Pigmentiphaga aceris: one gene and its partner. The protein of the gene in region 1 interacts with the protein of each later gene in a pairwise test. Links are inferred from orthologs where the notes say so. Each region holds a gene or a part of one and is shown on either strand. Other genes may lie near its edges.

Region 1 (11,321 bases):
GCAGCGTCCAGCGCAGCTTGCTGTGCGTCCACGTTGCTGCGGCGGCGTCCCCAATCGAACAAAGGTACGTCGATCACCGGGCCGATGATCGGCAGATTGTTGAATCGCGCCGGACGGTTCTGAGTGACGTTGTAGGAATACAGGTAGGACGCGCCCAGCACCACACGCGGATACAGCGCCGAACGTGCCAAGCCCAGGTCGCCGGCGGTTTCCAGCACATGGGCTTCGGCTTTGCGGATTTCAGGCCGTGTGCGCAGCAGATCGGCGGGCACCTGCGTAAGCGACGGCGTGGACAGCTGCGGCAAGGAAGCAGTGTCGAACCACTGCGCATCGGGCGCGGTTCGCCCTAGCAAGACCGCAAGCCCTTGTGCGGCTGCGTGAATGGCCGCACGTGGCTCGGCAGATTCGGCATCCAGCTGCGCCAGACGTGACTGCACCTGCGCGCGCTCGCTGGCCGGAGCCTGGCCGGTGCGTACACGCACGTCTTCCAAGCTCAGCGCCCGGGTTTCCAATGCGCGCAGCCGATCGATACCGTCCAGCCGTTGTTGCGCAGCACGCAGATCGAGATAATTGCGCACCACTTCCGCCACCACCGACACACGGGCCGCCTGCGTATCGGCCAAGACGCCTGCAATAGCACCCTCGCCTTGCATCTGGGTGGCTTCGCGCGCACCGAACAAGCCCAATTCCCACACGGCGTCCAGGCTGGCCTGGAAGAAGGTGTCGATGGCAGAGGCGTCCTGCGCATTGCGGGTATTGAAGCTGACGCCCGGCAGATAACCCACGTTGGCACGCGTAGCCAGTTGACGCGCCTGGCGCAAGCGGCTGCGTGCCTGGGCCAGGCCCAGATTCTGTTCCAGGGCCTGGGACACCAGGCCATCGAGCACCGGGTCGTGGAAGCTCTGCCACCAGCTGCGCAAATCGGGCGCAGGCTCGGCGCTCAGGCTGGCTGCCCCGCCTTGCTGGTAGACAGCGGGCACGGTGTTGGGCAGCACCACCGGCTCTACACTGGCGCACGCCCCCAGCGCCGACAGGCCGACGGCGGCGATCGAAGCGAGCAAGAGACGGGCGGCAGACAAGGCGATGGCTCTTGAAGGGGCGGGAGAAATCGGGCTGAAAGAACTGGGCTGAAAGAATTGGGCCGATCAAGCGATCTGAAAGAAAACGGTCTGAGGCAAACTCACCCGGGGAAACCGGACACAGCGCCGGAAATCATCGGAGGCACCCGCAGCGTACGCAGCATCGACCCAGCATTGCAGCGATTTTCACGATCGAAGCTTGTGCAGCGGTGCACGTTTTGTGGAGACTGCGTGTAGACACGCAGCCGCCGTGCAACAACGCGGCAAGCGCGCCACGACTCCTCATGGCTTTGCCCAGGGCAAGCTTGAAACCCGGACAAAATCGGCATAATGCGCAGATAGGCGCAGAAGACAAACGCTGGTACATGCAGCCAAGGCATTCATGCGTACTGCGCCAGAAAGGACACTCATGCATAACGATGCGCACCGCCCCGTGCCGCTGGTGCTGGTCGTGGAAGACGAACCCGGTATCGCGGACATCCTGCTGGCTTATCTGAAACGAGACGGCCTGCGAACTCATCACGCCGCCAGCGGCCCCGCCGCCCTGCAACTGTTCCGTCAGTTGCGCCCAGACCTGGTTTTGCTCGACATTCGTCTGCCCGGTGCCGATGGGGTGGACGTGCTGCGCGACATCCGCGCCGAAAGCCTGACCCCTGTCATCATGGTCACGGCCATGACCGACGACGTGGACAAGCTGCTGGGTCTGCGTATGGGCGCGGACGATTACATCGCCAAGCCCTTCAACCCGGCCGAAGTCGTGGCACGGGTGCGCGCGGTATTGCGGCGCAGTTCTCCGGTAGATACGGCAATTGCGACCATTCGCGTCGGCCGCATCGAAATCGACGAGACCGCGCACGCGGCATCGGCTTATGACGAAGCGGGCGTGGCCCAGCCCCTGGCCCTGACGTTGACCGAATATCGGTTGCTGGCCCATTTGGCACGGCAGCCACGGCGCTGCTTTTCACGTGCGGAATTGATCACCGCCTGCATGCCCGAAAGCGATGCGCTGGATCGAGTGGTGGATTCGCACCTGAGCAAATTGCGCCGCAAGTTGCAGCTGGCCGGCTGTGGTGACCTGATCGAGACCGTGCGGGGCATCGGATACCGTTTATGGCCCGAGTCCTGACATGGCCCGCGTTCTAGACCGGATCTGGGTACGCTTTGGCGTCCAGATGGCAATTGTGGTGGTCGCCACCATCGCCATCCTGGCATCCAGTGTCTTTTTCTTCACCGATTCGCAATACCGCGAGTTCTACGACAGCCTGCCCAGCGACGTGCGCGCGGAACTCGACCAGTTGAAGGCCAGCGACCAGGAAGACAGCCCGCGCGCCTACGAAATCTACGGCCACTACTGGCGCGAAGACCTGTGGTTCGGCGAAAAGTGGTCACTGGTCATGGGCCTGGTGATCTGCATTCCCTTCGGGCTGGGCGCAGGCTTCTGGCTGTCGCGCATCGTCACCAAACCTTTGGGGTCGATTGCGCAGGCGGCACGCGAAGTGGCGCGCGGAAACTTTGCGGTTCGCGCCCACATCGGGCAGTCGCGCGGCGAGCTGGCAGAGCTGGTATCCGACTTCAACCAGATGACCGATTCGCTGCAAGGGCTGGAACGTGAGCGACGAAGCACCGCCGCAGCCATGTCTCACGAATTGCGTACGCCACTGACGGTACTGCGCGCGCGGCTGCATGCGCTTTGCGATGATGTGATTCCCGCCACGCCGGAAGAATTTGCCCGGCTGCTGCAACAGGTGGAACACCTGGGACGCCTGGTCGATGACGTGCACACCTTGTCGCTGGCAGATGCCGGACGCCTGTCGCTGCACCCTGAAAATCTGAACCTGACCCAGTTCACCCGCCGTGTACTGGCCGACTACCAGAACCGTTTTGACGAGTCTGCGCTGGAAGCGGTGTTGATTACCTCGTCAAACAATGTGGTGGCGTGGGCAGATGCCGACCGGCTGCGGCAGATTCTGGTCAACCTGATCGAAAACGCACTGCGTTACGCAACCGGTGCTACCCGCCTGGAAGTTGCACTGCGTGCCGACAGCAACTGGTCCACACTGACCGTCAGCGACAACGGCCCGGGCTTGCCGCCCGATGTGATGGCGCATCTGTTCGAGCGCTTCCATCGATCTGATTCTTCACGATCGCGTGGTACCGGTGGTTCAGGGCTTGGGTTGACCATCGTAAAAATGCTCAGCACCCAACAAGGCGGTGATGTGCAGGTGGGCCGATCGGCAGCCGGTGGAGCCAGCATTACCGTGCGGCTGCCGCGCACGGCGCAGGCTCAGCCAACGGACCTGTCGCGGACAAACTGAAGCTGTCATGCGCCTATGGCATAGTCCTCGGTCTGTGAACCAGGACCTATGCCATGAGTTCAAATACTGCCCCTGACCGCATTGACGCGGTGATTTTCGACTGCGACGGCACCTTGGTCGACAGTGAAACCTTGTCTGCCAAGGTAGCCCTGGACATGCTTGCCGAGCATGGTGTGGTGCTCGATTACGAAGACATGCTTGCCCGCAACCGGGGCCGCCAGTTTGCGCGGATCGTGGACGAACTGCGCGCTGCATACCCCCATGCGGTGGCCGATGACTTCATCGAAGATTTCCGCACGCGTACCTTGCATACCTTCCGCCAACACTTGCAACCCATTGCTGGTGCGGTTGCTCTGGTGGAAGCATTGCACTTGCCGATGTGTGTGGCCTCCAACGCCCCACGCGCCAAGATCGAAGCCTGCCTGGAAATCACCGGCATGCTGTCGCATTTCCAAGACCGGATTGTCAGCGCCTATGAAGTCGGTGCCTGGAAACCTGACCCGGCCCTGGTGCTGGCAGCCTGCGCCTTGTTCGATCTGCCGCCCGAACGCTGCCTGCTGGTCGAGGACAGTGTTGCCGGCGTGGAAGCAGGCATCGCCGCAGGCGTGCACGTGCTGGCTTATCGCATCGATACGCCTGGCACGCATTGGCCAAGCGACCGTGTCAGGCTGATCGATGACCTGGCAGACGTGCTGACACGCGTGGCGGCCTGACGTCTTTTTTCCGAACCCGACTATTCGTCTTGCGTCAGACCGGATGCGGCGCGTGGGGCCGCTTCCCAGGCAACCGGTGTCGAATCGATCACCTGTGGCAAGCGGGCATCCAACTTGGCCTGGGCATCACGCAGGCATTCGCCCAGGCTGTCCGACAGGACCGAACTGGGGCGGTGGGCGGCGCGCAGCATCACCACATCGAAGCGTAGCGGTGGTTCAATGGCATATAGCGTCAAGGCATCGAAGGCCCCGCTGACCGCCGTGTTCTGATCGACGATTGCCACCCCTGCCCCGCTTTCCACCAGTGCACGAGCCAGGGAATAGGTCTGCACTTCCAGGCGCGATACGGCGTCTACCCCGGCATCGCGCAGCCGCTGTTGCACCAGCATGCCCAAGGGGCTTTCGTCGTCCAGCGCGATGAAGGGCAAGCCCAGGAAATCGTCCAGATGCAGCGGCCTGCCAGCGGGTGGCGCAATGCCGGCCGGCACGGCCAGCACCATGCGGCCGTGTCCCACGACTTCCGCACGGATGGCCTCGTGTTCGGGCGGGTTTATTGCGAATCCCAGATCGAAATCGTGGGCCAGCAGGCCTTGCAGAATGTCGTGCGAGTGGTGGCTGAGAATGCGGCAGCCGGCGTCGGGATGACGCTGTCCGAAGCGTTGCACCGCGCCGGTCAACACGCTTTGCGCCAGGCTGGGCGTGGCCGCCACGCGAAGCACACCCGCGCCATGATGACGCAAGTGACCAGCCACTTTTCGAAGGCGTTCAATGCCACCGTAGACACGATTGGCTTCCTCGAACAACACCAGCGCTTCGGGCGTGGGCATCATGCGACCACGGCCGCGTTCAAACAAGGCAAAGCCAAGTTCCTGTTCGGCATGCTGCAGCACACGGGTGACGACCGGCTGTGAGACATGCAGGTAACGCGCCGCTTCGCTGACGGTTTTCATCAGCATCACGGCACGAAAGACTTCTATCTGGCGCAGCCGCATGGAACCGTCCGAAGGGGGTATAGCCTGAAGCTATATTCTTGCACGAACAGGTATTGGCGCTTAGGCGAACGGCCGCCTATCTTGATGGTCGGGGCGCACGTCACGCGCCCACCCACGGAATCGCAGCATGAAAATCCTTGTCGTCGGTGCTGGCATCATTGGCATGACCACCGCCTACTATCTGGCGCGCGACGGACACCAGGTCACGGTTGTCGATCGGGCCGACGCGGCAGGAGCAGAAACCAGCTTTGCCAACGGTGGCCAACTGAGCTACAGCTTTGTGGCCCCGCTTGCCGGGCCGGGTGTCCTGAGCAAGGTGCCGGGCTGGCTGCTGGATCGCAATTCCCCGCTGCGCTTCCGCCCTCGCCTGGACCCGAATCAGTGGCGCTGGAGCGCGGCTTTTGTGCTTGCGTGCAATGCGGCAAAAAGCCGCCAGACGGCTGAAAAATTGCTGGCCTTGTCGTTCTTGAGCCGTGACCTGTATCACGAGCTGGCAGAGCAGGAAGGCGTGCCCTTCGAGTTTGCGCGCAGCGGCAAACTGGTGATGCACCGTGAGGCCAAGTCGTTTGACGATGCGCGCGCACAGACTGACTACCAAGCCACGCTGGGCTGCCACCAGGAAGTGCTGAACGCCGACCAGTGCGTGGCCATCGAACCCGCACTTGCAGACGTTCGTGGCGAGATCGCCGGTGGCATCTTCACCCGCAGCGAAGACAGCGGTGATTGCCGTCAGTTGTGCGAGTCTTTGGTCGCACGCTTGCGCACCCAAGGTGTGGTGTTCCGCTTTGGCGCGAACGTGACGCGACTGATTACCCGTGGTGACCAGATCAGCGCAGTAGAAGTCGATGGCGACTTGCTTGAAGCCGATGCCTTTGTACTCGCGACAGGCGTCGATGCGCCCCGCCTGACCCGCCCGCTGGGTATTCGACCCTTGTTGTACGGGCTGAAAGGCTACAGCCTGACCTACCCGCTGGTGCCGGTCAGCAACGCCCCGACAGTCAGCGTGACAGACCTGCAGAACAAGGTGGTCTACGCCCGCATTGGCGACCGCCTGCGGGTGGCTGGCATTGTGGACATGGGTGACGACAACACCATCATTCGTCCTGAACGCATTGCCACGCTTGCCCGCCAGACCGAGGCACTGTTCCCGCGTCTGTCGGCATCTGGCGCACCGACCACCTGGGCTGGCCTGCGACCCGCGACACCCGAAGGCGTGCCACTGATCGGACCTACCCGCGTGCGCAACCTGTGGATGAATATCGGTCATGGCGCACTCGGGTTCACCTTGGCGACCGGCAGTGCACATCTGCTGGCCGGCATGATTGCCGGACGCGCAGACGAACGTGCGAAGTTGTTCAAACCCACATATTGACTATGCGCAGGGCACCACCCATTGCAAAACTCGGCATTGGTACTGTATAAATATACAGCACTCAAACTTTGGTCATCATGACCATGGAGCCCGATATGCAGTACACCGTCGCCCTGCAAGACTTCCCCGAGATTCCCGCCGATGTTCGCCAGCAGGCGGAACGCCGTTATGGCAAGACATTGGAAAAAGCACTGGGAGGTGCCGACGAAGTTGGCATAGCTTACCGCGCCTGGACCAATGCCGAAGACTCGTCGGAAGATGAATTGTCGGCTGATGACCGGACGCAGGCGCTGCGCTGGCAGAAGGCAGCCATGAAGGCACAGACAGAAGGCTTCAATGGCCTGGGCGAAGCGCCCGAGGCCTATTTCGAAATCAAGCTGGTTCGCTAGAAAGCCAAAGGGCCCGCAGATGCGGGCCCTTTTTCATGCATGTCGTCTGCCCCTGCATTACGCGGGCAGCAGAAAATCATTATTTCTTCAGGTATTGCTCGACCTTGATCGCCGAGGTACCGACCGACGACACCGCGTCCTTTATCCGAACGGCAGTCACACCAAATTTGTCTGTCCAGAAACGCAAGTCGTCTGCATCGCTCAGGTCGATTTTGGTACGTTCGGCAGTGGCAGCTTTCGCCTTGGTCTTGGCCTTGGTGCCTGGGGTGTTCGTGGATGTGGTCGTGCCGTCAGCCATACGTATCTCCAGTCTTGCGGGGGAATCCCAGCGACAGAGAATAGCAACATGCATGCCGACGTGCGGCATACGTGCAGCTTGGTTGCGATTCAGTTTGCCAATCGCAGAATGAACTTCAAAAACCAATACAAAAAGCCGTTGGTGAATTAATTCACCAACGGCTTTTTTCAATACTGGTCGGAACGGTGGGATTCGAACTCACGACCCCTTGCACCCCATGCAAGTGCGCTACCAGGCTGCGCTACGCCCCGACTGAAAACTGCAGGCGCTAGTATAACAGTTCTGAATAAATCCGCTGCGACAGAAGACGCATTTTTATCGTAATTTGCGTTTTCAACGTAATTTTCACCAGCAATGAAAAACGGGTTACGCCTTGCGGCGTAACCCGTTTTTGGTCTTGCTATTCTTTGGTCGGGACGGTGGGATTCGAACTCACGACCCCTTGCACCCCATGCAAGTGCGCTACCAGGCTGCGCTACGCCCCGAACAGAAAAAAATTATAGCAGGTTTCAGACTTTCAGTGCGGTGACGATGTAATTCGCCAATCCGGTGAGGCCAGTGCGCAGCGCTTCGACTTCTTCGCGCTTGAACACGACGTCGTCGTTGATTGGTGGCAAGGCATCGTCGGGCACGGTATCGCCGTGGCGATTGGCGCGGCCATCGTCCAGGCGGTTGCGTGCGCCGCTGATGGTGAAGCCTTGCTCATAAAGCAACTCGCGAATCCGGCGGATCAGCAGAACCTCGTGGTGCTGGTAATAGCGCCGGTTGCCGCGTCGCTTGATAGGCTTGAGCTGGTTGAACTCCTGTTCCCAGTAGCGAAGCACATGGGGCTTTACACCGCACAGCTCGCTGACTTCGCCGATCGTGAAGTAACGCTTGGCCGGGATCGGCGGCAGGATAACGGAGGATTCAGTACGCGCCATGACAATTCAGCCTTTCAAGACTGACGCTGATGATCGCGCAGGGCGACCTGCTCGACCATGCTCTTGAGTTTCTGGCTGGCGTGGAAAGTCACGACACGACGTGCCGTGATGGGAATCTCTTCCCCGGTTTTCGGGTTGCGGCCAGGCCGCTGGGGCTTGTCGCGGACCTGAAAATTTCCGAAGCCAGACAGTTTGACCATATCGCCGCGCTCAAGCGCGTCGCGAATCTCTTCGAAGAAAGTCTCCACCATGTCCTTGGCCTCGCGCTTGTTCAGGCCAACCCGCTCGAAGAGCAGGTCAGCCAGTTCAGCCTTGGTCAAGGTGTGGGCATCATCGTCGTCGCGAGGAGCTGCGGGCGCAGGCAGCTCATCGTGGCCGGAAAGCAAGAGGGAGTCAGCGTCGGAGTGGAGGGAGTGCATAGACCTAAAACGTTCAACCTCGGAAGGGCCGGATACTGGACCCGGCCCGCGACAGCAGGGAGGCGCCGCGCGCCGGTGAGGCGCGAACCCCGCGTCAGGCCCGTTGCCGGGCACCATGCCCGGAGATCAATGCATCACGCAATTTGGTGATGCAAGCGTCGACTCGGGCATCGTCGAGAGTCACCGAAGTATCCTGCACCCAGAAGCGGAAGGCAAGGCTTTTTTCCTTTGCTGACAAGGACTTATCTCGCCAAACATCGAAAATGCGTGCATCCCGGACGACCGCCAACTCAGTATCGGCAGCGATGGTTTTGGCCACCGTATCGAGCAACGATTGCGCGCTGACCGATTCGTCCACCCACAGGGCCAGATCGCGGATGACAACCGGCTGACGCGAGACTTCGTGCAAGGTCGGCAGACCATATTCACCCAGCAGGGCAACATCCAGCTCGAAGACCACTGGCGCATGCGGCAGTTCGGCTTGCTGCACCCAGCGCGGGTGCAGTTCACCGATCCAGCCGATTGCCTTGCCGTCGATTTCGACTGCGGCAGAACGGCCGGGATGCAGGGCGGGATGCTGTGCCGCCGTGAAGCGCGGCGTGCGGCTGCCGAACAATGCTTCCACGTCGGCTTTCACGTCGAAGAAATCGACCTGACGAGCGGCCTGCCCCCACTGCTCTTCAACCACAGGGCCGTAAGCAATACCGGCCAGCTTCACTGGCTGATCCACACCCGCCACTGACAGCGGACCATCAGCGACCTGTGCATCACGGCGGAAGATGCGACCCAGCTCGAACACCCGAACGCGCGGCTGCTTGCGGTTGACGTTGTACTGCACGTTGGCCACCAGGCCGCCGATCAGGCTGCTGCGCATCACCGACAATTGGCTGGCGATGGGGTTGAGCAACGTGATCGGGTCGGCATTGCCGGCGTAGTTCTTTTCCCAGTCGGCTTCCACGAAGCTGAAGTTGATCACTTCCTGGTAATCGAGCGCAGCGGTGGCGTGGCGAAGCGCGTGGGCGCTGCGCTGGGCTTCCGGCTGCGCGATCATGGCGGCCGGGGCAACCGGCGGCAGATCGGGAATACGCTCGAAGCCGTAGACGCGGGCCACTTCTTCGATCAGGTCTTCTTCGATTTCGATGTCGAAACGATAGGAAGGCGGCGTGACCGTGAAGACCGCTGCATCTTGATCGAAGGTGAAGGCCAGGCCCAGGCGCGAGAAGATCTGGGCGATCTCGGCCTGGTCGACAGGCACGCCCAGCACGCGATGGCAGCGCGCCACGCGCAATTGCACCGGATCACGCGCGGGCAGGCTCAGCGTCTGGTCATCGACCGGACCGGCATTGCCGCCGCAGATCTCGATGATCAGGCGGGTCAGGTATTCCAGGTGTTCGACCGTGGTGGCGAAGTCCACACCACGCTCGAAACGGTAGCTGGCGTCGCTGCCGAAGTTGAAGCGACGTGCGCGACCAGCGATCGAATTCGGCCACCAGAAAGCGGCTTCCAGGAAAACGTTGGTGGTGTCCAGCGTGACGGCGGTGTGGTCGCCGCCCATGATGCCCGCCAGCGATTCCACACCACGGTCGTCGGCAATGATGCCAACCTGTCCGTCCAACTGCACGGTCTGGCCGTTCAGCAGCAACAGGCTTTCACCTTCCTTGGCCCAACGTACTTGCAGGCCGCCGCTGACCTTGTCCAGGTCGAACACGTGGCTGGGACGACCCAGTTCCAGCATGACGTAGTTGGAGATATCGACCAGGGCCGAAATCGAGCGCTGCCCTGCCCGCTCCAGACGCTGCACCATCCAGTCCGGGGTCTTGGCGTGGGCGTTGACGCCACGCACAACGCGGCCGCTGAAACGGCCACACAGGTCGGGCGACTGCACCGATACCGGCAGGCGGTCTTCAATGGTGGCAGCCACCGGCGTGAAGGCCGGGACCTTGAGTTCCGCGTCGGTCAATGCCGACACTTCACGGGCAACACCCAGAATGGACAGGCAGTCAGCCTTGTTCGGGGTGAGCTTCAAGGTGAATACGGTGTCGTCCAGCGACAGCGTGTCACGCACCGATTGGCCAGGTGTGGCGTCAGCCGGCAGCACCATCAGGCCGGCGTGGTCTTGCGACAGGCCAAGCTCACGTGCCGAGCACAGCATGCCGGCGGATTCGACGCCGCGCATTTTCGCGACACCGATCTTGATGCCGCCAGGCAGTTCGGCACCGACACGAGCCAGCGGCACGTTCATGCCGACTTCGACATTCGGTGCGCCGCAGACGATCTGCAGCAGTTGGCCGGAGCCATCATCGATCTGGCAGACGCGCAGCTTGTCTGCGTTCGGGTGCGGGGCGAGTTCGCGCACGTGCGCGACCACAACACCCGAGAACGGCGGGGCGACAGGGGCAGCATCTTCGACTTCCAGGCCGGCCATGGTCAGGCGGTGTGCCAGTTCGTCGGTGCTAAGCGCCGGGTCGGAGAACGACCGCAGCCAGGATTCAGGGATTTGCATGTTCAGGGGTCCAGCGTCGGATTCAGGTAGCGCCGCGAGCAATCCGCAGGCGCATCGTGACAAGGGGTCGGCGAACCGACGTCAGTTGAACTGCTTCAAGAAACGAAGATCGCCCTCGAAGAACTGGCGCAGGTCATTGACGCCATAACGCAGCATGGTCAGGCGTTCCAGGCCGGAGCCGAACGCAAAGCCGATGTAACGTTCCGGGTCCAGGCCGAAGTTACGCACGACGCTGGGATGCACTTGTCCCGAGCCCGAGATTTCCAGCCAGCGGCCCTTGTTGGGACCGGAGGTGAACATCATGTCGATTTCTGCGGA
Region 2 (11,205 bases), 2.5 Mb from region 1 along the record:
CCACAGCAAACAGCGATGGCAAGGACTTATGCCAGTCAGCGACTTCCTCGTGTTGATCCGTGTGAGGCGCAGAGAAAAAGCACACGTCGCTGCTTGCCATCTCTTCCCCTCGCCCGCACTGCCCCACTTCCAGTCCGCCGAACTCACGGAAAATTGACTGGGCAATGTCAGCGGCGGTATGGCCTGCGCCCAGCACATTGCAAGACTCGCGGCTGAAGCCGGCGTTTTCGAACAAGGGGCGAATGCTTGAGGGGATGGGGGTCATTGGTTGGGTCTCGGGTTTGGGGCCAAATCAAACAGCCATCACAAAGAAAAACCGCAAGAAAAAAGCCGCTAACTCGTGAGAGCTAGCGGCTTTTCAAATTTGGTGCCCGAGGCCGGAATCGAACCGGCACGCCTTGCGGCGGGGGATTTTGAGTCCCCTGCGTCTACCAATTTCACCACCCGGGCAGGTTGCAGTCATTGACGGTTCGGAACCAAGTCCAGGCCATAGGTTTGTAAGCCACCTACTGCCACCACCAACTGCTGAGATGCGTTGTTGCGCACCCCGTGAAGCCACGCATTATAAGCATGAATTTGCCACTTCGTCACGCCGAACGCATTGAAGCGGTATCATTGCCGGCTTTTCTCAGGATTCTGCTGCCGTGCCTGGCCTTACCGTTGACGATTTCGACTATGTCCTGCCGCCGGAGCTGATCGCCCAAGCGCCCGCTGTGGAGCGTAGGGCCAGCCGCCTGCTGCACCTTGACCCCGCGAGCCTGCTGCATGATCGCCAGTTCGCCGATCTGCCGTCTCTGCTTCGCCCGAACGATTTGCTGGTGTTCAACGACACCCGCGTGATCAAGGCACGCCTGTTCGGGGAGAAATCCAGCGGCGGCAAGGTCGAGATCCTGGTGGAGCGCATTGTCGAGACGGACCGTGCCCTGGTACACATGCGCGCCAGCAAGTCGCCCAAGGCGGGGGCGCGTCTGCGTCTGTCGAATGCGTTCGACGCCACGGTGCTGGGCCGCGCCGGCGATGGCGGCGATCTGTTCGATTTGCGTTTTGCAGGCCCGGTGCTGGAATTGCTGGAAAAGCACGGCCAGACGCCCTTGCCTCCTTACATTACGCACACGCCCGACCAAGGCGACGATGCGCGTTATCAGACGGTGTATGCCCGTGAGCCGGGCGCGATTGCGGCCCCGACCGCAGGTTTGCATTTCGACGCGGATATGCTGGCCACGCTGAAGGCGCAGGGCGTGAACACGGCGTTTGTGACGCTGCACGTGGGCGCAGGCACCTTCCTGCCGGTTCGTGTGCAGAATCTGACTGAACACGTGATGCACAGCGAGCTGTATACGGTCACGCAGGAAACCGTCGATGCGATCAATGCTGCCCGTGCTGCTGGCGGTCGGGTGATCGCGGTTGGCACGACCAGCGTTCGTGCACTGGAATCGGCTGCGACCGCAACGGCGAAAACGCGCGCAAGCGTTGCTGCCCATCCCGCCTTGGACGGGACGAGCACCCTCCCCCGCCCGCCCGCCACGCTGGACGCGCAGTCTGGTGATACGCGTCTGTTCATCACTCCTGGCTTCACTTTCCACGTGATCGACGCGATGGTCACGAACTTCCACCTGCCCAAGTCGACGTTGATGATGTTGATCTCCGCCTTGGCTGGTACCGATGCAGTCAAGGCTGCCTACGCGCATGCGGTGGCCGAGCGCTACCGTTTCTTCAGCTATGGCGATGCCATGCTGATCGAGCGCCCTCTGATTGCGCCCCAAACTTCTGCAGGACAAGCATGAACGGTCTGACGAACGGTCTAACAAACGACAACGAGAACAAGGCCGGCAACGCGCCAACCAACGGTCTGAGTTTCGAACTGCTGGCCACTGACGGCCTGGCCCGCCGCGGGCGCATGACGCTCAATCACGGTGTGGTCGAGACCCCCATCTTCATGCCGGTCGGCACCTACGGCACGGTCAAGGCCATGGCCCCGAACGAGCTGGTCGAGATCGGCTCGCAGATCGTGCTGGGCAATACTTTCCACCTGTGGCTGCGTCCGGGCACGGAAATCATGGACGCCCACAAGGGCCTGCATGGGTTCATGCAATGGAACAAGCCGATCCTGACGGATTCGGGCGGTTTCCAGGTGTTCAGCCTGGAAGGCCTGCGCAAGATCACGGAAGAAGGCGTGAAGTTCGCCTCCCCCATCGACGGCACGCGTCTGTTCCTGACGCCGGAAGAATCGATGCGCATTCAGCGCAGCCTGAATTCCGACATCGCCATGGTGTTCGACGAGTGCACCCCATATATGGTGGGTGACCGTCCGGCCACGACCGAGGAAGCGGCGAAATCGATGCGCATGTCGATGCGCTGGGCGCAGCGTTCCAAGGACGAGTTCAATCGTCTGGAGAATCCCAATGCCTTGTTCGGTATCGTGCAGGGCGGCATGTACGAGCCGCTGCGCGACGAATCGCTGGCCGGGCTGACCGATATCGGTTTCCATGGCTATGCCATCGGCGGTCTGTCGGTGGGTGAGCCCAAGGAAGACATGCTGCGCATCCTGGACCATGTCGGTCCGAAGCTGCCGCAGAACGCCCCGCGCTACCTGATGGGCGTGGGTACGCCGGAAGACCTGGTCGAAGGCGTGACCAAGGGCATCGACATGTTCGACTGCGTGATGCCCACCCGCAATGCCCGCAACGGCTGGCTGTTCACCCGTTTTGGCGATGTGAAGATCCGAAATGCGCGATATCGCGCAGATATGGCACCGCTGGATGAAACTTGTGGCTGCTATACGTGTCGGAATTTCACTCGCAGTTACCTGCATCATCTGTTCCGCTCGAACGAGATCCTCGGCGCGCGGTTGAATACGATCCACAACCTGTATTTCTACCTGGATCTGATGCAGCAGATGCGAGACGCGATCGGTGGCGGTACCTTCGCTGCCTGGCGCGCTGCTTTCGCGGCAGATCGTGCGCGTGGTGTCTAGCGCTTACGGTCAGCTACAATCCCACGCTTAACTAGACGCAAGTCATTGATTACGGAGACAAAATGTCGATTTCTTCCACGCTCGGCGCGGTCGTTGCTCAAGCGGCGCCTGCCGCCGGCGGCGAAAGCGCGCTGATGGGCATGTTGCCCATCGCCCTGATGTTCGTTGTGCTGTATTTCCTGATGATTCGTCCGCAGATGAAGCGTCAGAAGGAACAGAAGGCCCTGATCGCCGCGCTCGCCAAGGGCGAAGAAGTCATTGCCGCTGGTGGTCTGGCTGGCCGCATTACCAAGGTTAGCGATGCATTCATCACGCTCGACATCGGCCGCGACGAGAACAAGCCGGTCGAAATCGTGGTGCAGAAGGCTGCTGTGGCTACCGTGTTGCCCAAGGGCACGCTGAAGACCCTGTAATCGACTGCGGTGGCAGCCTGACGAATCGTCATGGCTGCCCGTGCACGCTTAAAGAGGCGGGCCGGCTTGTCCGGCCCCTTCGTTCGAAGGGCCCGTGCAATGCCCGGGCCCTTCTCGTGTTTGTCGGCGCGCCGATCGTGGGCGTTTCCGAATCTGGATGACACATGAATCGCTATCCCCTTTGGAAGTACATCATGATCGCCGTGGCGGTCGTGATCAGCATCCTTTACACGCTGCCGAATTTCTTCGGTGAGTCGCCCGCGGTCCAGGTGTCCAGCGCCAAGACAACCGTCAAGGTCGATCCGGCAATGATGACGCGCGTCGGACAGATCCTCGACGCCGCGAAGCTGACCAACACCGGTTTGTATTTCGACCAGAATGGCCCGGTTGGCACGGTGCGTGCCCGCCTTCAGAACACCGACGCCCAGCTGCGTGCCAAGGACTTGCTTGAGCGCGAGCTGAACCCGAATCCGACTGACCCCAGCTACATCGTGGCGCTGAACCTGCTGTCGGCTTCGCCGTCCTGGTTGACCGCCATCCATGCGCTGCCGATGTACCTTGGTCTGGATCTGCGTGGTGGTGTGCACTTCCTGCTGCAAGTCGACATGAAGGGCGCGCTGACCAAGCGTTATGACTCCCTGACCAGCGACATTCGCACGCAACTGCGCGACAAGAACGTGCGCAACGCCGGCATCAACCGCGTTGGCGACACGATCGAAATCGTGTTCCGTGACGACGACTCGCGTGGTCGTGCCCGTGACGTGCTGCGTGACAACCTGCCCGACCTGCAAGTGGTCGAGCAAAATGCTGGCACCGACTTCAAGCTGATCGGCTCGCTGACCGCAGCGTCCGTGAAGGCCGCGCAAGACAGCGCACTGCGCCAGAACATCACCACCTTGCACAACCGGATCAACGAACTCGGCGTGGCCGAGCCGATCATCCAGCAGCAAGGTGCCGATCGTATCGTGGTGCAGTTGCCGGGCGTGCAGGACGTGGCCAAGGCCAAGGACATCCTGGGCCGTACCGCCACGCTGGAAGTGCGTCTGGTCGACGATTCACCTGAAGCCCAGGCCGCATTGGCGGGCGGCACCGTGCCGTTTGGCCTGGAGCGCTACAGCGAACGTGATGGCCGTCCGGTACTGGTGCGTCGTCAGATTGTGCTGACCGGTGAAAACCTGCAGGATGCCCAGGCCGGCTTCGACAGCCAGAGCCAGCAGCCCGCTGTTCACCTGACGCTCGACGCCAAGGGTTCGCGCATCTTCCGCGACGTGACCCGCGACAACGTCAACAAGCGCATGGCCATTCTGCTGTTCGAGAAGGGCAAGGGCGAAGTGGTGACGGCTCCTGTGATCCGTGGCGAAATCGCTGGTGGTCGCGTGCAGATTTCCGGCAGCATGACCTCGGCTGAAGCTAGCGACACCGCACTGCTGCTGCGCGCAGGTTCGCTTGCTGCGCCGATGGAGATCATCGAAGAACGCACCATTGGCCCGAGCCTGGGTGCCGACAACATCAAGAAGGGCTTTGACGCCACGATGTACGGCTTCATCGCCGTGTCGGTCTTCATCATCGTCTACTACATGCTGTTCGGTGTGTTCTCGGCCATTGCGCTGTCGGTCAACCTGTTGATGCTGCTGGCCGTGCTGTCGATGCTGCAAGCCACGCTGACGCTGCCGGGTATCGCGGCTATTGCCTTCACGCTGGGCATGGCCATCGACTCCAACGTGCTGATCAACGAACGTATCCGCGAGGAACTGCGCAACGGGGTAACGCCGCAGCAGGCCATCCACCTTGGCTTTGACCGCGCGTGGGGCACGATTCTGGACTCCAACATCACCACGCTGATCGCCGGTGTGGCGCTGCTTGCCTTCGGCTCCGGCCCGGTGCGCGGCTTCGCGGTGGTCCATTGCATCGGTATCGCTACCTCGATGTTCACGTCTGTGATGGTCTTCCGCGCCATGGCCAACCTCTGGTACGGCCGCAAGAAGAAGCTGACGAAGCTGTCGATCGGCACCGTCTGGAAACCCACTAAGGTCTGACATGGAATTTTTCCGCATTCGAAAGACCATACCGTTCATGCGGTATGCGCTGATCCTGAACCTGATCAGCCTGGTCACCTTCCTGGCCGCCGTCTTCTTCATCGCCACCAAGGGCTTCCACCTGTCCATCGAGTTCACCGGTGGCACGGTGATGGAAGTGGCCTACCCGCAGGCTCCCGAGCTGGACAAAGTCCGCACGGTGATCTCGGGCCAGGGCTACAGCGACTTCCAGGTGCAGAACTTCGGCACCTCGCGCGACGTGATGATTCGCCTGCCGATTCAGGCGGGCAAGGAATCCGCCACGCAAAGCCAGGAAGTGCTGGCTGCTCTGAAGGTCGCGGATCCAACGGTGGAACTGCGCCGCGTGGAATTCGTCGGCCCGCAGATCGGCAAGGAACTGGCACATGACGGCCTGATGGCGCTTGCCTTCGTGGTGATCGGCATCGTGATCTACCTGGCCTTCCGCTTCGAGTGGAAGTTCGCACTGGCCGGCGTGGTCGCCAACCTGCACGACGTGGTGATCATTCTGGGCTTCTTCGCGTTCTTCCAGTGGGAGTTCTCGTTGCCGGTGCTGGCGGCCATTCTGGCGGTGCTGGGCTACTCGGTGAACGAGTCGGTGGTGATCATGGATCGTATCCGTGAAAACTTCCGCAAGTACCGCAAGGCCAGCGTGAAGGAAGTGATCGACAGCGCTATTACCGCCACGATCTCGCGCACGATCATCACCCACGGCTCGACCCAGTTGATGATCCTGGCCATGCTGTTCTTCGGCGGTCCGACCCTGCACTACTTCTCAATGGCCATCACCATCGGCATCTGGTTCGGTATCTATTCGTCGGTGTTCGTGGCGGCATCCATCGCGATGTGGCTGGGCGTGACCCGCGAAGACATGATCAAGCCGGTGAAGAAGGAAGGCGAGAAAGGCGGCGAAGTGGTCGGCTGATGTCGGTCGCGGCAAGCGTGCGCCACGCGCCGTTTGCCGACTTGCCGTAGAAGACCCCACCAGGACAGCCCCCTCCAAAATCAGGGGGTGCTCCGCTGGATCGAACGGGCTGGTTCCGGGTTTGTATCGGAACCAGCCCGTTTTTCATTTCAGCTTGGGGAAGGCCCTGAACCGGCGATGATGCATTTCAAGAGTGGGACGCATTCTCATCACAAGGTAAGATTCCGGTTTCCTTGATTTGTCAGTCTGGACACAGCCCTGCCTGGGAAGGCCTGTTGTTTAAGACCGTGGCCGGACTGTGCTGACCCGCTATTACCGAGACTTGCTGAACTTCTGCCTGCGCAAGGCCAGAGACCGCGACACCGCGGCCGATCTGGCGCAGGAGAGCTTCGCACGTGTGCTCAAGATGCAGCAGGCTGGTCAGGCCATCCTCAGTCCAGCGGCCTTGTTGCGCCAAGTTGCCACCACCGCCAAAATCGATCTGGACCGCCGCACGGCTGTGCGACAAGCCGACAGCCTCGACGACCTTGACGACCTCAGCCATCCCGCCGGGCCGCGTCACCTGCAGCCAGAAGAAGCCTACGCATCTTCGCAGGCGGTACAGGCTTATCTCCAGGCCATCGACACCTTGCCGCCCCGCTGCCGGGAAGCTTTCAGCCTGTATGTGTTCGATGGTCTGTCCAAGCAGGAGATCGCCGACCGGATGGGCGTGTCGCTCAGCATGGTCAAGCAATATGTGACCCGTGCCAAAGCCGTGTGTGAAACATGCAGGCAAGCGCTGGCTGCCACGGAAAATGCCGACAAGCCGAAACCATGAGCCACTATCGCGTTTCTTCAGGTGTCCGTTCGACCGGACCTGTGCGCTTCCATTCCTGAGATGAGTCATCCCACGCCCCCAGTTGCGCGCCCCGACGCCTCATTCGATGAGGAGCGGGAGATGCGCGAGCACGACGCCTTCATGCGCACGCTCGATCCGGCGATCGCGGCGGCGGCCGAGTGGCATACCCGCCGGGAAGATGGGCTCGACGCCACTGATGAGGCGCAATTCCAGCAATGGCTGGCTGCCGACCCAGCCCATCTGAATGCCTACCGTCAGTTGGACCAGGGCTTCACCGTCTTGCGCAGCCTGGGGGACGAGCAAGCTGCGCAGCGCCGCGCGCAATCGTTGCCTGAGTCCGTCGCCTCGGCAGATGCCCCCACAGACATTCCTGCCACGACTCGGCCGCGCACCAATCGTCGACCTGCGCGGTCGCGCCTGGCCTGGCTCATGCCCAGCCCGGCTGCACTCGTGCTGGGATGCTTGCTGCTCCTGTCTGCGGGCATTGGCTGGCATTTGTGGCACGAGCCAAGCTTCACGCAGCACTACGCCACCCAGGCGGGGCAGCGCATCACCACCACCTTGCCGGACGGCAGCGAACTGGTGCTGGATGTGAAGACACGAGCCGAAGTCGCCCTGTACCGGGACCGACGCGAAGTCCGCCTGGACGAGGGCCAGATGATGTTCACGGTCTCACCAAACCCGGCCAAGCCCTTCCGCGTACTGGCCGGCCCCGCCAGCATCACCGTCGTCGGTACCCGTTTTTCGGTGCGTTACGACACCACCGGCAGCAAGGCGGGCACCGTGGAAGTTGCCGTCGAGGAAGGCCGGGTGGCAGTCGATGGCACCACCTCCCTCGCCACGCGCATCGGAACGATGCTGGGTGCCGGCCAGGCGGTTCAGGTCACCGCAAACGGGATCGTCGGCGAGGTGGCTGCCGTACCGGTCTCCAGCGTGGCGCCGTGGCGCAAGGGACAACTGCGCTTCTCCGATACCCCGCTGTCCCGCGCCATCGAAGAGATGGAGCGTTACGGCCCCACCGGCCTGGTGGTCACGGACCCGAAGGTGGCCGATCTGCGCCTGGGCGGCAGCTTCGAGATCGCCCGCCCCGATACCCTGGCCCAGGTACTTCCGCGCATCCTGCCGGTGAAACTCAGGCCTCGCGACGATGGCAAACGGGAAGTCGTTGGCACGCGTTGAAGACATCAAAAAAATTTAGCCGACCGAGGTGTCCGTTTCAGGGGGGTGTGCGTCTTTAACGGTAGTGGGAATTGTTTTCGTTCTCTTTGCCATCCAAGGAAGCCACCTTCATGCGTTACCCGCAGTCCACTCGTTTCCACCCAGCGCCGCTGGCGCTTGCCATTGCCCTGGCGCTGTCCGTGCCCGCATTGGCTCACGCGCAAGCCATCACGGACGCACGGCCCATTGCTCTTTCTATTGCCGCACAGCCGCTGGGCGATGCGCTGAACGAACTGGGTGCCGCCCTCGGCATGTCCTCCGTGGCGTTTTCGCATGTGCTCGTTGCCGGCAAGACGGCACCCGCCATCCAGGGATCGATGACTGCCCGGCAAGCGCTGGATCGACTGTTGGCGGGAACGGGCCTGGTTGGCACCATCAGCAACGGCGTGCTGACCGTGCAGCAGGCACCGCAGACTGGCCCGGCCACGCTTGCGCCGGTGACGGTCACCGCGCCAGTTGGTCACGACGATGCGACTGAGGGCACAGGTTCGTATGTCGCCCAGTCCTCGACCGTCGGCAGCAAGATGGGCCTGTCTCTGCGCGAGGTGCCGCAGTCCGTGTCGGTGGTCACCCGCCAGCAGATCGAGGATTTGGGCCTGACGACGCTGCCTGACGCCCTCAAGGCCATGCCGGGCGTGACCGGCTTCCAGGGTGCCATGCTGACCGACCGGGCGCTTGCACGCGGTTTCGAGGTCGGCATGACCAACATGCGGGTGGACGGCGGGGCAGGCGTCGATCGCGGTTACGGCATCGACAACGACATGGCGTTCTACGACCGCGTGGAAGTGCTGCGGGGTGCCGACGGTCTGTTCGGCGGCAACGGCGAGCCTGGCGGTGTCATCAATCTGGTGCGCAAGCGTCCCACCCGTGAAACCCAGACGATTGTTCAAGCCCAGTATGGAAGCTACAACTTCAAACGTGCCGACATTGATGTGAGCGGGCCTTTGACCGAGGACGGTCGCATACGCGGTCGTGCCGTCCTGGCCCGCGAAGACAAGCGTTTCTTCTTCGACGTGGCCGAGAGCGAACGTACCTTAGCGTACGGCATTCTGGAAGCCGACCTGACGCCTGACACTACCGTGACCCTGGGTGCCAGCTACGTCAAACGCGACTCGTCCGTCCAGGGTTACGGCCTGCCCCGTGCCAGCACCGGTGAAGACCTCAGACTGCCGCATACTATCTTCCTCAGCGGTGCCAATGACCACGCTGACAAAAGTATCAAGACGGTCTTCGGGCAAGTCGCCCATCGTTTCAACGAAGACTGGCGGCTGGACCTGGCCGTGAACCACGAGCGCGCCACGCAGGATCGATACGACCACTATTTCTTCGGTGCCCCGAACCTGAACACCGGTTACGGCACCTACAGCAATGGCACCAACCTCCAGAACGAGACGTGGCAAAACAGCTCGTTGGATGCATCCCTGAAAGGCCGCTTCGGGCTGCTTGGACGCCAGCATGACGTGATACTCGGTGCCGACTGGTCACGCTTTAAACTGGACACGGATTTCCTGCGGCACGAGCCCTATGTCACCGCAAGGATTCCCAACATCTACGCGTTCGACCCCTACGATTACCGTCAGCCGTCGTCTCCGATGACGATGTACCGGCGATACAGTCTGCCTCAGCAACAGGCCGGCATCTACGGATCGGTCCGGTTTCACGTCACGGATCCCTTGCACCTCATCGCAGGCGGCCGCCTGAGCCGTTATCACTACCGCTTTGAATTCAACAGCGTGAACGCCAGCGGCACACCGACGAGTACCTCAATCACCGACTACCGCGATGAGAATGTCTTCACTCCCTACCTGGCTGCGACCTACGACCTAAACCAGACCTGGACTGCCTACGCCAGTCTGGCTGAGACCTTCAAGTCCCAAGCCAGCTCCCTGGCGGGACCGGAACCTGGACGTCCGCTGGATCCGATCACCGGCAGGAATTACGAAGTCGGCGTCAAGGGCAGTCATCTGGGAGGACGACTGCAAAGTGCGTTTGCCTTCTATCGCATCAATAGAGAGGGCGAAGCCGTACGCGACCCCAACTACCGCGCCAGCAATGGTCCGATGGGCAGTAGCTGCTGCTACCTGGGCACGGGTCAGGTGGTAAGCGAGGGCTTCGATGCCGAGCTGAGCGGCGAACCCCTTCGTGACCTGCACGTCTCGCTGAGCTACAGCTACAACGACAACCGCAACGAAAACGCGGCGGGGCAACCGCGCTTCAATGGCCTGAACCCCGAGCACTTGGTCAAGGCTTTTGCCTCGTATCGTCTCCAGGGTTCCCTGAGCCGCTGGAAGCTTGGCGGCGGCATCACCGCGCAAAGCAAGACCTTTGTGAACGATTTCGCGTATGTGCGAAATGGCGATGGCACGGTCAGCAACCAGACCGCCCCATACCGCTTCATCCAGCGTGGCTACATTCTGGCGAGCGCCCACCTCGATTACACGATCAACAGCCGGTGGACGGCGTCGTTGAACGTGAACAACCTGTTCGACAAGCGGTACTACAGCACCATTGGCACGCTCGACTACGGCAGCTTCTACGGTACGCCTCGCACAGCCATGCTGACCCTGCGCGGCCGCTTCTGATCTGAACTAAGTCTTAAAAAAAGCGCCCGCACCCGGGCGCTTTTTTCTATGCTCTGGGTTTTCCCGCTGGAAGACCAAGCATGTCCGTTTCAGGCAAACGCATTCGCGTGTGGGACCTTCCCACGCGCCTCTTCCATTGGCTGCTGGCCACCTGTGTGATCGGTGCCTTCGTCTGTATCAAGGTAGGCGGCCTGTGGGTCG

What was found.
Region 2: the proteins of pheT (region 1) and secD interact in binary tests that used the Escherichia coli proteins (3 or more experiments, as listed by UniProt). The link is inferred for Pigmentiphaga aceris from one-to-one orthologs.

The regions. Positions count from the first base shown.
Region 1 is NZ_CP043046.1:2,123,063-2,134,383, reverse strand. What follows is about bases 8,300-11,321. They hold pheT (phenylalanine--tRNA ligase subunit beta), read right to left. Parts: upstream 11,004-11,321; coding sequence 8,595-11,003; downstream 8,300-8,594. Other genes in these bases: pheS (phenylalanine--tRNA ligase subunit alpha), read right to left, coding at 11,085-11,321; FXN63_RS08945 (integration host factor subunit alpha), read right to left, coding at 8,300-8,446. In the rest of the region: FXN63_RS09000 (efflux transporter outer membrane subunit), read right to left, coding at 1-1,079; FXN63_RS08995 (response regulator), read left to right, coding at 1,489-2,205; FXN63_RS08990 (sensor histidine kinase), read left to right, coding at 2,207-3,394; FXN63_RS08985 (HAD-IA family hydrolase), read left to right, coding at 3,448-4,107; FXN63_RS08980 (LysR substrate-binding domain-containing protein), read right to left, coding at 4,128-5,099; FXN63_RS08975 (D-amino acid dehydrogenase), read left to right, coding at 5,227-6,471; FXN63_RS08970 (hypothetical protein), read left to right, coding at 6,567-6,860; FXN63_RS08965 (DUF3606 domain-containing protein), read right to left, coding at 6,940-7,329; FXN63_RS08950 (MerR family transcriptional regulator), read right to left, coding at 7,668-8,081; more of FXN63_RS08945, read right to left, coding at 8,096-8,299.
Region 2 is NZ_CP043046.1:4,633,436-4,644,640, forward strand. What follows is about bases 3,082-5,987. They hold secD (protein translocase subunit SecD), read left to right. Parts: upstream 3,082-3,551; coding sequence 3,552-5,423; downstream 5,424-5,987. Other genes in these bases: yajC (preprotein translocase subunit YajC), read left to right, coding at 3,082-3,387; secF (protein translocase subunit SecF), read left to right, coding at 5,425-5,987. In the rest of the region: FXN63_RS20105 (SUKH-3 domain-containing protein), read right to left, coding at 1-265; tRNA preQ1(34) S-adenosylmethionine ribosyltransferase-isomerase QueA, read left to right, coding at 612-1,784; tRNA guanosine(34) transglycosylase Tgt, read left to right, coding at 1,781-2,974; more of yajC, read left to right, coding at 3,037-3,081; more of secF, read left to right, coding at 5,988-6,366; FXN63_RS20140 (RNA polymerase sigma factor), read left to right, coding at 6,665-7,183; FXN63_RS20145 (FecR family protein), read left to right, coding at 7,304-8,383; FXN63_RS20150 (TonB-dependent siderophore receptor), read left to right, coding at 8,494-11,004; FXN63_RS20155 (cytochrome b/b6 domain-containing protein), read left to right, coding at 11,085-11,205. UniProt on the Escherichia coli protein: Part of the Sec protein translocase complex. Interacts with the SecYEG preprotein conducting channel. SecDF uses the proton motive force (PMF) to complete protein translocation after the ATP-dependent function of SecA.